4 regions of the Priestia filamentosa genome follow, and region 3 is predicted to be linked to each of the others. Evidence: riboswitches for the same ligand, from Rfam matches in the RefSeq annotation. Region 3 holds a riboswitch; each other region holds the start of a gene.
The links. A riboswitch is a leader RNA that binds a small molecule or an ion and turns the genes downstream of it on or off. The one in region 3 is predicted to bind thiamine pyrophosphate.
Positions count from the first base shown of each region.

Region 1: another riboswitch for thiamine pyrophosphate. It lies ahead of B9N79_RS18750 (acetylornithine deacetylase); the one in region 3 lies ahead of B9N79_RS17545 (YkoF family thiamine/hydroxymethylpyrimidine-binding protein).
Region 2: another riboswitch for thiamine pyrophosphate. It lies ahead of B9N79_RS10735 (solute carrier family 23 protein); the one in region 3 lies ahead of B9N79_RS17545 (YkoF family thiamine/hydroxymethylpyrimidine-binding protein).
Region 4: another riboswitch for thiamine pyrophosphate. It lies ahead of thiC (phosphomethylpyrimidine synthase ThiC); the one in region 3 lies ahead of B9N79_RS17545 (YkoF family thiamine/hydroxymethylpyrimidine-binding protein).

Region 1 is NZ_FXAJ01000005.1:198,492-201,626, reverse strand. Features, by position in the region: gene fliW (flagellar assembly protein FliW) at 7-465, shown strand; gene csrA (carbon storage regulator CsrA) at 453-680, shown strand; gene B9N79_RS18755 (hypothetical protein) at 778-1,035, shown strand; TPP riboswitch at 1,077-1,178, shown strand; gene B9N79_RS18750 (acetylornithine deacetylase) at 1,264-2,556, shown strand; gene tenA (thiaminase II) at 2,543-3,135, shown strand, end outside.
Region 2 is NZ_FXAJ01000002.1:742,938-746,072, forward strand. Features, by position in the region: gene B9N79_RS10730 (LuxE/PaaK family acyltransferase) at 1-89, opposite strand, end outside; gene B9N79_RS10735 (solute carrier family 23 protein) at 86-1,411, opposite strand; TPP riboswitch at 1,649-1,757, opposite strand; gene allD (ureidoglycolate dehydrogenase) at 1,858-2,871, opposite strand.
Region 3 is NZ_FXAJ01000004.1:279,253-282,387, forward strand. Features, by position in the region: gene B9N79_RS17535 (ABC transporter ATP-binding protein) at 1-415, opposite strand, end outside; gene B9N79_RS17540 (ECF transporter S component) at 390-998, opposite strand; gene B9N79_RS17545 (YkoF family thiamine/hydroxymethylpyrimidine-binding protein) at 995-1,606, opposite strand; TPP riboswitch at 1,704-1,807, opposite strand; gene B9N79_RS17550 (DUF418 domain-containing protein) at 1,875-3,092, opposite strand.
Region 4 is NZ_FXAJ01000008.1:83,034-86,168, reverse strand. Features, by position in the region: gene thiC (phosphomethylpyrimidine synthase ThiC) at 1-1,736, opposite strand, end outside; TPP riboswitch at 1,881-1,993, opposite strand; gene B9N79_RS21765 (fructosamine kinase family protein) at 2,066-2,935, opposite strand; gene B9N79_RS21760 (NAD(P)H-hydrate dehydratase) at 2,988-3,135, opposite strand, start outside.

The DNA.
Region 1 (3,135 bases), on a different contig from region 3:
GAAAAGATGAAAATAGCAACGAAATATCATGGGGAAATAGAAGTGAATCGTGAAGAGGTGATTACTTTTTCGAAAGGTATTCCTGGTTTCTTGGAAGAAGAGAAATTTACTCTTTTACCTCTCAATGATGAGGACATCTTCTTTTTACTTCAGTCTTTAAAAACACCAGATTTAGCTTTTGTGATTACAGACCCGTTTGCTTTTTATAAAGAATATGACTTCAACCTAGCTTCCCACTATATGACAGAACTCGATATTACCTCAGAGAAAAATGTAATGGTCTATGCTTTTGTAACAATGATGGACCCATTTTTAGAGTCTACTATTAATTTACAAGCACCGCTTATTTTAAATCGTGAACAAAAAAGAGGAAGACAAATTATTTTAACAGACACGGATTATAAAACTAAACATCCACTCTTTCAGAAGAGGATGAAGCAGGGGGAATCTTTTTGCTTGTCTTAACACGGAAAGTTGGCGAAAGTATTCGAATTGGGGAAGATATTGAACTGAAAATTGTAGATATTGATGGAGAACAAATTAAGCTAGGAATCAATGCGCCCAAACATATTGAAGTTCATAGGCAAGAAGTGTACGAAGCAATCCAAACGGAAAATGAGCAAGCTGCAAGTCTTAAAGAAAATCTTATAAATATATTTAAGAATATGAACACACCTTAAGAGAGTCCTCCTAAAGGGCTTTTTTAATAAAACAAGGCGACGTTCCTATATCATCCTAAACCTCTTTTTGTTAGTATTTTTGTAAAGGAGGAACGCAATGTCTTATGGAAATTACGAACGAAATCTATCACTTTTCGTTATAGGTTTATTTTTTGCTTTCTTAACCGTTTTGTTTCCCCTTCTTGCGCTTATAACGTCGAGGGAACTTTTTTTAGACTTGATGGGTGCGACACTAGGAATTTCTTTTATCATTTGGGGGTTACATAAATTGAAAAGTTCAAAGGGAAAAGGACTTAGACGCATTTTAATTGGAGGAGCTATTTTTATCTTTCTTATGATTAAGCTGTTATCCTGAATGTTTGCAATAAAAAAAGTATTATGATAATAATAGAGAAGTAAGGCTACTAGGGGTGCTGTAAAAAGCTGAGAGAGACAAGTGTCTTAACCCTTACACCTGATCTAGGTAATGCTAGCGAAGGGAAGTGGTTGGCGAATTGTTTTATTTAGCATTCGTACATAATCACACCCTTTCACATCGTGAAGGGGTTTTTTCGTTTCCTTCGCTCTAATAAGGAGTGAAAGTATGGAACATATAGAAAAGATTTTAGGAGAAGTAGAGTTGAGGAAAGAAGAGCTAATCTCACTTATTGAGAAACTCGTAAAATTTAAAACACCTGCCCCTCCTGCCCGTAATACAAAGGAAGCACAAGAATTTGTGGCAAAAAAGCTTAAACAAAATAAATTCACAGTTGAAATGTGGGATGTTTATGAAAACGATCCAAATGTTGTGGGAGTTAAAAAGGGGAAGAATAGTGAGGAGTATAACAGCTTAATTATTAACGGCCATATAGATGTGGCTCAAGTGGATGAAAACGAGCAGTGGGAACGTGATCCATTCCTTCCTTTTGTACGAGATGGATATCTCTTCGGCAGGGGAACTTCCGATATGAAAGGTGGATTAGGTTGTGCTCTTTTTGCATTAGAATTGTTAGAAAATCATGGAGTAGAACTTCCCGGTGATGTAATTTTTCAATCTGTGATTGGGGAGGAAGTGGGAGAAGCAGGAACGAAACAGTGCTGTGAAAGAGGGTATAGTGCTGATTTTGCGCTTGTTGTGGATACAAGTGAAATGGTTATTCGTGGTCAGGGCGGTGTAATTACAGGATGGATTACGGTAAAAAGTGATCAAACGTTTCATGATGGAGCACGACGACATATGATTGCAGCGGGAGGGGAAGCGGTTGGAGCGAGTGCAATTGAGAAAATGATGAAAATTATTAACTGGCTCAATGAACTCGAAAGACATTGGATGGTCATAAAAACTTATGATGGTTTTCTCCCTGGAACAACAACAATTAATCCTGCTGTTATTGAAGGAGGAAGACACCCTGCTTTTGTAGCTGATGAGTGTCGTCTGTGGATTACAGTGCATTTCTATCCAAATGAAACTTACGAGAGTGTAACAAAAGAAATTGAAGATTATATTTTAAGAATGTCTCATGGTGACCTATGGTTAAGGGATCATCCTCCAAGCTTTAAGTGGGGGGGAGCATCGATGATCGAGGAAAGAGGAGAAATATTTCCTGCACTTGAAATTGATGAAACTTATGATGGAGTGAAAATGCTTCAGCATGTCCACAAAGAGATTTTGAAAAAACAAGTTGAAATAGAAATGTCTACCTCTGTCACAGACGGAGGATGGTTAGGGGAAGCAGGAATCCCAACCGTTATTTATGGACCGGGGGAAACAAAGTATGCACATGCCATAAATGAACGAGTATCAATTGAGAGTTTAGTAGATTTCACAAAAGTATTAATTGAATTTATTTATAACTGGTGTCATACCAAAAGGGGGGGAATAAATGACATTTTGTGAAGAACTTTATGCAAAAGCCAAACACATTTGGGACGCAAATCATAAGCATCCATTTGTTCAAGGAATTGGTCATGGCACTCTTCCAAAAGAAAGTTTTCGTCATTATATGATTCAGGACTATCTCTATCTCATTGACTACGCAAAACTTTTTGCACTTGGAAGTGTAAAAGCGACTGATGTTGAAACAATGGGTAAATTTGGAGAAATATTACATTCTACGTTGAATGTCGAAATGGATCTTCATCGACAATATGCGAAAAAATTTGCTATTTCAGAGGAAGAGCTTGAAAAGGCTCAGCCTGCTTCCTCAACACTTGCCTACACGCATTATATGCTGCAAGTTGCTCAAAATGGTACACTTGCCGAACTTGTAGCAGCCCTTCTTCCTTGCATGTGGAGCTATAGCGAAATTGGAAAGGAATTAGCTGAAATTCCAGGAGCTCTTGAACATGAGTTTTACGGAGAATGGGTAGAGATGTACAGTTCAAATGAATTTGGTGAACTTTCAAATTGGTTAAAAGACTTAATGAACAAATTAGCAATAGGAAAATCAAAGGAAGAAAGAAAGAAACTAGAGGA
Region 2 (3,135 bases), on a different contig from region 3:
GCAATATCAGGATTCGTTTGCTTTTCTTGTGCATTGCTTTCGATAAACTGTAAAATTTCATCTGTAACCTTTTTTGAATCTTCTCTCATTCTAAACGCCCTCTTTTCAGTCTATTAGGTATAGTTATAAGTATTAGTTGTAGAAAGATAGTAGTGAATGCTCCAATTAATAAACTATTAGAAAGCATTGTACCTAAGATTCCATCTATATTACCGGAATAATGGGGTAATGAAAGTGCAAGCAATATGGATAATCCGATGATAAGATAATTTTTGTCCGTATTTTCCGCTTTAGTAAGAATAGAAATACCTGTAGACACAAGTGTAGCCGCAGCAGGCAAAAAGATTCCTCCTACAACAGGAGAGGGTGTTAAAGCAAGTAACGCTCCAACTTTCGGAAAGAATCCAAACAGGAGGAAAATACACCCAGCCACCATAACCGGATATCTTGAAGCTACCCCTGTCAATCTCAGTAATCCGACATTTTGAGCATACGCAGTAGTAGGGAATCCTCCAATAAGGGAAGATAGGAATGAACCAGCGGCTTCGCCCGCAAACCCATTGCGAATTCGTTTTTTATTAATTTCAGTATTCAGCATTTCACCTGAAGCTTGGTATACTCCCATTGCTTCAATAATGGCTACAATATATACGACAAAGAAAGTTAAAAAGGGTTCCCACTGAAACGTTAAATTTCCATATGGAAGAAACTGTGGAATTCCAAACCATGGTTTACTTTCAATTAGAGAGAAATCAGCTTTTCCAAGCATAACGGCAAGCATGTCTCCAACAACTAGTGCAATTAAAAAGGAAAAAGATTTCCATAATCCTTTACCAAAAAGAGATAAACTTAATACGATGAGGGAGGTTGTAATTGATAACGTTAATGTTGATGGACTTGCAAATGATTCATCCCCAGGCGCCCCTCCTAAGAATTCAGATAGAGTGAACTCTGATAAAGATATTCCAACAAGAAAAATAACGGTCCCTGAAATGACAGGGGTAAATAACGACTTTAAACGGCCGATAATACCTGTAATAGATAAAATAAACACAATAATTGCACTTAAAAAAATCCCCCCGCTCGCAGCAGCTAAGCCGTTCGCTTTACCTGCTGCAATCATAACCGAATCAAAAGCAGCGGACGGTCCCTGCACAATAGGTAATTTTACTAGCTTAGTAGCCTGAATTAATGTCACTAACCCAGCTACAATGAATATAGCACTTACGATATTTGCCGATTGTGAAAGAGGTAAACCGATCATTGCAGCAACAAAGATAGGATCTAGCCAAACGTTTGAAACACAAACATGCTGCAATCCATAGAGAAAGGTTTTTGAAGACGACAATTTTTCATCCAATGCTATCTTTTCTTCATAATGATTAGTAGTATCTTTTGCTTCTTCCTTCATAGCTGTCTCCTTACGCTGTAGTGTTTACAATTCTGATCTAGGCTGCCATAAAAACGGATATTTTGTTTTATTACATAAATTCCCCCTTCTGCTTTATCTCAGTTAATCCGTTCAAGTGCCTATTTTTTCTAGGATTTTTTAAAATAGGTTGGCTCTAAAAGCACTCCAAACGAAAATAGAGCATAATAAAAACCAGGCCCACTTTTGGACCTGGTATAGTATAGTAATAAAGAATAATGTTTATCTTAGCTACTTTCCTACGCTGGTATAATCCAGATCAGGTCCAAAGGGTTAAAAAACATCGGTTTTTCTCTCAGCCCCGTTTCGGGCACCCCTAGTAGAATTGTATATTTATTTATCGACTCTAATAATAACTTTAAAATCTAGATAAGTAAAGACTCATATAATGGTAGGAAACTTTATAGTCTATAAAAATAGATTAGCCTCTACTCTTTTGATAAATAATCATAGACAGTTTCAGTTACAGGAACTCCTTCTCTCAGTCTCATTTCCTCTTTTACTTGCTCAGGCTCTCCTGGTACCATGACCTTTGAAAACCCCTCGGCAGGTGTTATTTCATGAAGTTCCTTTATCATTTGATCCATATTGGCTAGAAATGTATCATGATCAGTGAAAATAGCCGGGTTAATGGCACATAAGAAATGTCCAAGTTTACGTTTCTTTGAATAGTCACCATACATTGCAGTAATATGAGGACCAAATGCTGCTCCAGCAAGTAGACCTGAAAGCACATCCACTACCATCGCAAGTCCATAACCTTTAGGCCCAGCAAATGGCAGCAAGGCTTTTACTTTGTGTGGATCTGTAGTCGGCTTTCCGTTACCGTCCACTCCCCAATCAGAAGGAATAGAGGTACCAGCTTCGCGCGCATGAAGGACTTTCCCAAAGGCGACATTGCTTGTAGCCATATCAAGAATCACTGGTTTATGTTCAAGAGCAGGAAAACCAAATGCGATTGGGTTTGTACCAAAAAAAGGATTAGCTCCACCAAATGGCACCACTACTTTATCTGTATGAGTCATAACCATACCAATCATTTTATGTTGGGCAGCTTGCTGGGCAAAATAAGACAATGCCCCGCAGTGACTGCTGTTAATAGCTGTTACCATCCCAATTCCGTTTTTATTTGCTAATTTGATAGCGTGGCTCATCGCTTCCTTAGCAACTACATGACCCATGCCATCATCACCATCAAAAACAGCAGCAGATGGAGCTGTATCTCTTATAGAAAATTGGGGACTAGGGTTTAGCCCTCCTTCGGTTAAGCGTTTAACATAATGTTCCGTTCTTAGTACACCATGAGAACTGACTCCTCTTAAGTCTGCGTGAATCAAAACATCTGCTACTACAGTCGCATGATCTTGGCGAAGACCAGCCTTTGTTAATTTCTTTCCAACAAGTTCCTTTAATTGATGATAAGCAACAATTACATCTGTCATTTGGCTAAACTCCCCTTTTTAGCATTTTCGTCTTCTTTTTTAATCTTCATGGCCTTTTTGAATTTTCCTTCTTAAATTAGCTTTTTCAAAGGAATGGGAGGGATAACTAGCGGTAAATATGTGAAAATTCCCCGCTTAGAGAACTAGATAGAAATAAACAAAACGCATCTATATAGGACTATGCAAGAAAGGATAATGAAAAAACAGATCATCTTATCGCTAAATAAAAAAGAACCCATTTTGAAAATATATCATTCAAAACGG
Region 3 (3,135 bases):
GAAGAAGTCCAACAAGGGAGAGCATTTCATCAATTCGCTCTTCCATGTTTTCTTTTGGATAGTTAATATTTTCAAGCCCAAAAGCAACTTCATCTTCGAGCGTTAACATACAAAACTGATTATCTGGATTTTGAAATACTACCCCTACATATTGGCAGGCTTCTCCAGTTTCAAAGGAAGAAAGGTCTCTTCCGAAAATTTGTACTTCTCCATTCAAACTACCGTCAACAGCCTCTGGATACAATCCATTAAGGCAAAGCGTGAGGGTACTTTTGCCTGCACCACTTGGTCCTAATACAAAAATACTGTCACCTTTAGAGGCTGAAAAGGAAATATTCTTCAGCTTTTTTTCTTCATCTTCTTCAAATGAAAAACTTAAATTTTTAACATTAAGAGGCAGTCGATTTTCGATCATTTTTTGTTCCCACCCGTTTTTTATGTTCTTTTCCAAGCGCAAACCCATTTAAAACACCTGTGTTTGCCAATTGATCACTTAGCCATTTACCAAGTAAACCAGCGAGAAGAGCTCCGCTGACAAGTCGGACAGTAAGCATTGTACTAACATAAGAAGGGTCAAGAGCATTGTAGCCGGACAAGAAATAGCCCATAATAAAGCTTGTTACAGAGGCACCCATACCAGCTAGCATAAGAATCGGCAGCGAGTATCGTTTCCAACCAGTAGCTGCGAATACAAGCTCAGGACCTATCCCTTGGACAACTCCTGTTAAAAGAAGACGAGGACCTGAGGCGTTTCCAATCAGCAGTTCAACAGCAGCAGCAATTGTTTCTGAAATGAGGGCTGCTCCTGGTTTTCTAATGATATAGGCTGTAATAATTGAAACGATAAACCATATTCCGAAAATAAATTCATATACTAAGAGTCCGAACATTCCAAATAAAATGTTTCCAAGCTGTGTGAAAAGAAGGTACACAACAGCAAACACAACAGCTAATGCCGACATTACGACAATTTCTTTTAGTTTCCAGCTCTTTGTCATTTTCCATCACCAGGCTTTCTTTTTGTTGAAGGGCTGTTTGCTGATAAGTTGACGGTCATTACAACGTGACTTGCTTCTTTGTGAGAAGAAAGAAAAGCATCCTTAATTGTCCTGAAAATAGTGTGCGTATCGCCATCAAGATGTGTTGCATAGTGAACACCAGCAACAAATACTCCCTCGTCTTTTGCTGTGTTAACGCCATCCACAATCACGTCCATATAGTGAGGAATCCCCATTGGATAAAGAGCGAACTGCATAGCTGTTTCAATCGAAATATCCTTGCTTTTCTCCTCGTTTAAGAGCACATCATCTTCGGATAAGTAAACATCACCTTCAGAATCTCCAGGACATCCAACAGAGAAGGAACCATTCAATACAACGTGAGTTCCTGTTTTAGCTGCATGAAGATAAATAGCTTTTACAACGTCGAAAACATGTTCATTCCTTCCGCGTACACATGTGCTCACATTATCCGTTTTAATCCATACTTTTGATGTATCAACCTCTCTTAGCGCCGTTTTAATCACTTCAATAAAGTTATCGCACATTGGATAAAGAGAGAAGCGACATCCATAGATCCTACTTGTTCCACAAAGCTGTTCATTCATTTCTACTTCCTCCTAAAAGTTTATGAACACAAAAAAACTGCATCTTAAGGAAGATGCAGTAAAATAGACAAAAATGTAGAGTCAATCAACATAAAAGTCGTATATTGCTACACTTCCCCACGCTAGTATTATCTAGATCGGGTTATAAGGGATCGGAACAAAAATTCACATCTCAGCTAATTAGCACCCCTAGTGCGTTGTACTATACAGTTTTTTCGCTTATACACATCATAAAAGAAAGATACTTTTTTGTAAATAGAAAGATAGATTACAGACCAGCGGAAATTTGCGTAGGCCGCTTTTTTTTCTTTCTTTTAATGCTAGGAATCTTCAAATATGTCCAAAGTCTCCAAATCCATTCTAAAGGTCCAATAATGAAGAATTGGAGCCACAGTTTGCTAAGGAAAAGCTGAATCGTAAAGAAAACAAGGGTAAATACGATACCGCTTGTAACCCCTACTTTACTGAATAATCCAAATCCATATCCATAAAAAAGGAAGGTAAAGAAGATGGATTGAGAAAGATAGTTTGTTAGAGAAAGTTTTCCAGCTCGAGCTAACGCATTAGATAGCTTTTTCCATCGATTACTATAGGTTAAAAGAGCAATGCTTGAAATATAAAAAATGGCGACAAGAGGAGCTCCTAATGAAGCACTAAGACCTTCTAAACTTTCATTTTGCAAAAATTGTGGGACGATTTTTAATGGAAATCCAATGAGAAGAGAAATCCACCACATTTTCTTATAAAGAGAAACATAGCGATCTGGCTCATGCAGCCACCTCTTAGCAGCAACATATGCTCCTAAAAAGAACATAGGAAGAGAAGCAAGAACACCAAAGATACCAAAAGCAATCATCTCTCCATCGCTTGTATCTTCAAAAGGCATACTATTGTTTCTAAAATGAACAACTTCACTATAAGAGCCTGTTGCATATACTTCTTTTTCTTGTGCAAGGTAGGAAGGACTTGCTTCTAGAGTATCTTCACTTCCTTCCTCGGCAGGAATAAATGAAAAGGCGCTCATCAAACCGATAATTACAAGAGCAATTGTAAGCCATACTTTTGGTTTGCACCAGAGAAACAAAAATAAACAAAAGCCGCATAAAGCGTAAGATGTTAAAATATCACCTTCCCAAATATAAGTTCCATGTAAAAGTCCAAATGCGAGAAGAAGAAGGAGGCGGCGTAAGTAAACGGTCCAAAAACGTCGCTGTTTTTCTCGACTTCGATCTCTTAAAATCATAACACCAAATCCAAATAGAAAAGAAAAAAGGGTTACAAAGCTTCCGGTACCGAAAATATTAATGAAGGAGGCTGAAATCTTTTCCAATCCTTGAGCTGTTTCAATATATTCATATTCACCAAATAGTCCATATTGAAAAATGAGCATATTAACAAGCAAAATTCCAAAGAGAGCAAAGCCTCTCATTGTATCAACAGAAGAAATTCGTTCAGCACCTCTGAGAGGGGAAAGAGCATTTTTCATATATTTAATCTCCTTTATATAAGTTCTAACTCCACTATATCGT
Region 4 (3,135 bases), on a different contig from region 3:
GTTTCAGATTTCTCTTTCATGCCTTCTTCTCTAATTTCTTCTATACTCTTGTCTTTTAATTTCGCCATTGAGCGAATATCGTGAGAAATTCTCATGGAGCAAAACTTCGGGCCACACATTGAACAAAAGTGTGCTGTTTTTGCACCTTCTGCTGGTAGAGTTTCATCATGAAATTCCCTTGCACGTTCAGGATCAAGTGAAAGATTAAATTGATCATCCCATCGAAATTCAAAGCGTGCTTTAGAAAGAGCATCATCTCTGTCTTGAGCTCCTTTATGACCTTTAGCAAGATCTGCCGCATGTGCTGCAATTTTGTAAGAGATAACTCCTTCTCTTACATCATCTTTGTTGGGCAACCCAAGGTGTTCCTTTGGGGTAACATAACAAAGCATAGCAGTACCAAACCAACCGATCATTGCTGCTCCAATAGCAGATGTAATATGGTCATAGCCTGGTGCAATATCAGTTGTTAATGGTCCTAATGTATAAAAAGGAGCTTCATGACAAATATCCATTTGTTTATCAACATTCTCTTTTATTTTATGCATTGGTACGTGTCCAGGCCCTTCAATCATTACTTGAACATCATGCTTCCATGCAATTTTTGTAAGCTCCCCTAGCGTCTCTAGCTCGGCAAACTGTGCTTCATCATTCGCATCCTTAATGGAGCCTGGACGAAGGCCATCACCAAGCGAAACAGCAATATCATAACGTTTTAAAGTTTCACAAATCTCTTCGAAATGCGTATAGAGAAAATTCTCTTCATGATAAGCAAGACACCACTGAGCTAAAATAGATCCCCCTCTTGATACAATCCCTGTTGTTCGATTAACCGTGAGTGGGATATAACGTAGTAAAACACCAGCATGAATTGTAAAGTAGTCAACACCCTGTTCTGCTTGTTCGATAAGTGTATCGCGATAGATTTCCCACGTTAAATTTTCTGCAATCCCTTGTACTTTCTCAAGTGCTTGATAAATTGGAACAGTACCAACTGGAACTGGTGAATTTCTTATAATCCACTCCCGCGTTGTGTGAATGTCTTTCCCTGTAGAAAGATCCATAATCGTATCTGCGCCCCATTTTGTTGCCCACGTCATCTTCTCTACCTCTTCTTCTATAGAAGAACTAACAGCAGAGTTGCCGATGTTCGCATTAATCTTCGTATAAAAGTTCCGGCCAATAATCATTGGTTCACTTTCAGGATGATTAATATTCGATGGGATAATTGCTCTTCCTTCCGCAACTTCTTTTCGTACAAACTCTGCCTCTACTCCCTCTCGAATTGCAATAAACTCCATTTCCCGGGTAATAATCCCTTTTTTGGCATAGTGCATTTGTGTAACATTCTTTCCTTTACACGCTCTGAACGGGTGCTTGATTACATTCGGATAACAGGCAATATTTTGTTTTTGATTTTCACTTCGGTATCCGTTATCCTCTGGTTTGATCTCTCGTTTTTCATATTTTTCTACATCTCCTCTGTCCATAATCCATGCCTCTCGAACACGAGGTAACCCTTTCGTAATATCCACTTCACAATCTTCATCACTATAAATTCCGCTTGTATCATAAACACGAATTGGTTCATTTTTTTCATGTTTGCTATCTGTTTTTGTATCACTTTGTTTAATCTCTCTCATTGGTACTTGAATACTATGATGTTCACCTTCTACATACACTTTCTTACTGTTTGGAAATGTTGATTGCAATGGAATGTTTACTTTTTTCGACATATAAATCTTCCTCCTTAGTATTGTTGTTAGGCTACACCTTTGGAGGAGATGAAATAGCAGAAGTTTTTTCTTAAAATAAAAATTGGGTTCTCTAATATAGAGAACCCAATTGGATATGTAGAAAAAAACGCAATTCACTTTCTTACGTTATCTCTCCTACTTCCCTCCGCTGGTATAACCCAGATCAGGTTCGAAGAGTCAGAAAGATTTTGTCTTTCCTCTCAGCCCACAAAATTAGGGCTCCCCTAGTAGTAAAATATTGAATATTCAGTTTACATTTCGAACTATAGCATATCTAGTAAATGATGTAAACTACTCTTTTTTCTTTTTCACCCTACATAATAGCGCCAAACTCGGTCTACAGACCTTCCGTAAGCTTCTCCAAAAAGATTTAGATGAACAAGTAAATAAAAAAGTTGATAGAGTGTTTTTCTTTCCTCATACTCTGGAGAAAGTGGCCGAACTTCTTGATAAGCTTGATAAAATGCTGAAGAAAATCCACCAAAAAGTTCAGTAAAAGAAAGTTCAAATTCAGAATGACCATAAAATACTGAGGGATCAATCAAATAAGGATCTCCTGTTTTACCAACAATCCAATTTCCTCCCCAAAGATCTCCATGAAGTAAAGAAGCCTCACAAGAATGAGGAAGCCATTTCTCCATTTTCTCAAGAAGTTCATAAAGCCCTGCTTCTCGTTCCTGATAAAGGTACCCCTTTTTCTTTGCAAGTTCTATTTGAGGAAGAAGACGATTTTTCGTGTAATATTCTGCCCATTTATCATAGTATTGATTTGGCTGTTCAATCATCCCAATGTACGAAGGATGATGAAAACCAAACTTATCTTTACTTACACTATGCATAAGTGCAAGCTGTCTGCCAAGAAGCTCTTCTGTTTTTCCATTTTTCTCTCCTTGGATCCATTCTAAAATAAGCCATCCTTCTCCGCTTTCTGTTGATTCATGAAAGTCATACACATTTGGGACCTGAATAACACCTGTTTCTTTGATTTTCGTTAGGCCCTGAACTTCTTGTTGAAAAAAACCAGGAGGTGTAGAATTATTATACTTAATAAAATATTCTTCTTTCTCTGTTTTCACATAAGAGGCCTGATTGATATCACCACCGGAAACAGGCCTGATTAATTGAATTGGTGAAGTGTCCCCTCTATTATAAATAGCTTGTTTAATGAACTTTTCCAATCCTTCTAACTCCCCTTTCCTCTTAAAACCTTAAAAGAAAATGGTTCACATTTCAGTATCCAGTAGAATACTCCTTTTCTCTATATAATTCATGAAGCAGTGGAGAAATTCCTTCAATAATGTCTGTAGCTAGTACATCTAATGGGGAATGTGTAGATGCTACTAGTTGATCTGCTATGGCACCATGAATAAATACAGCA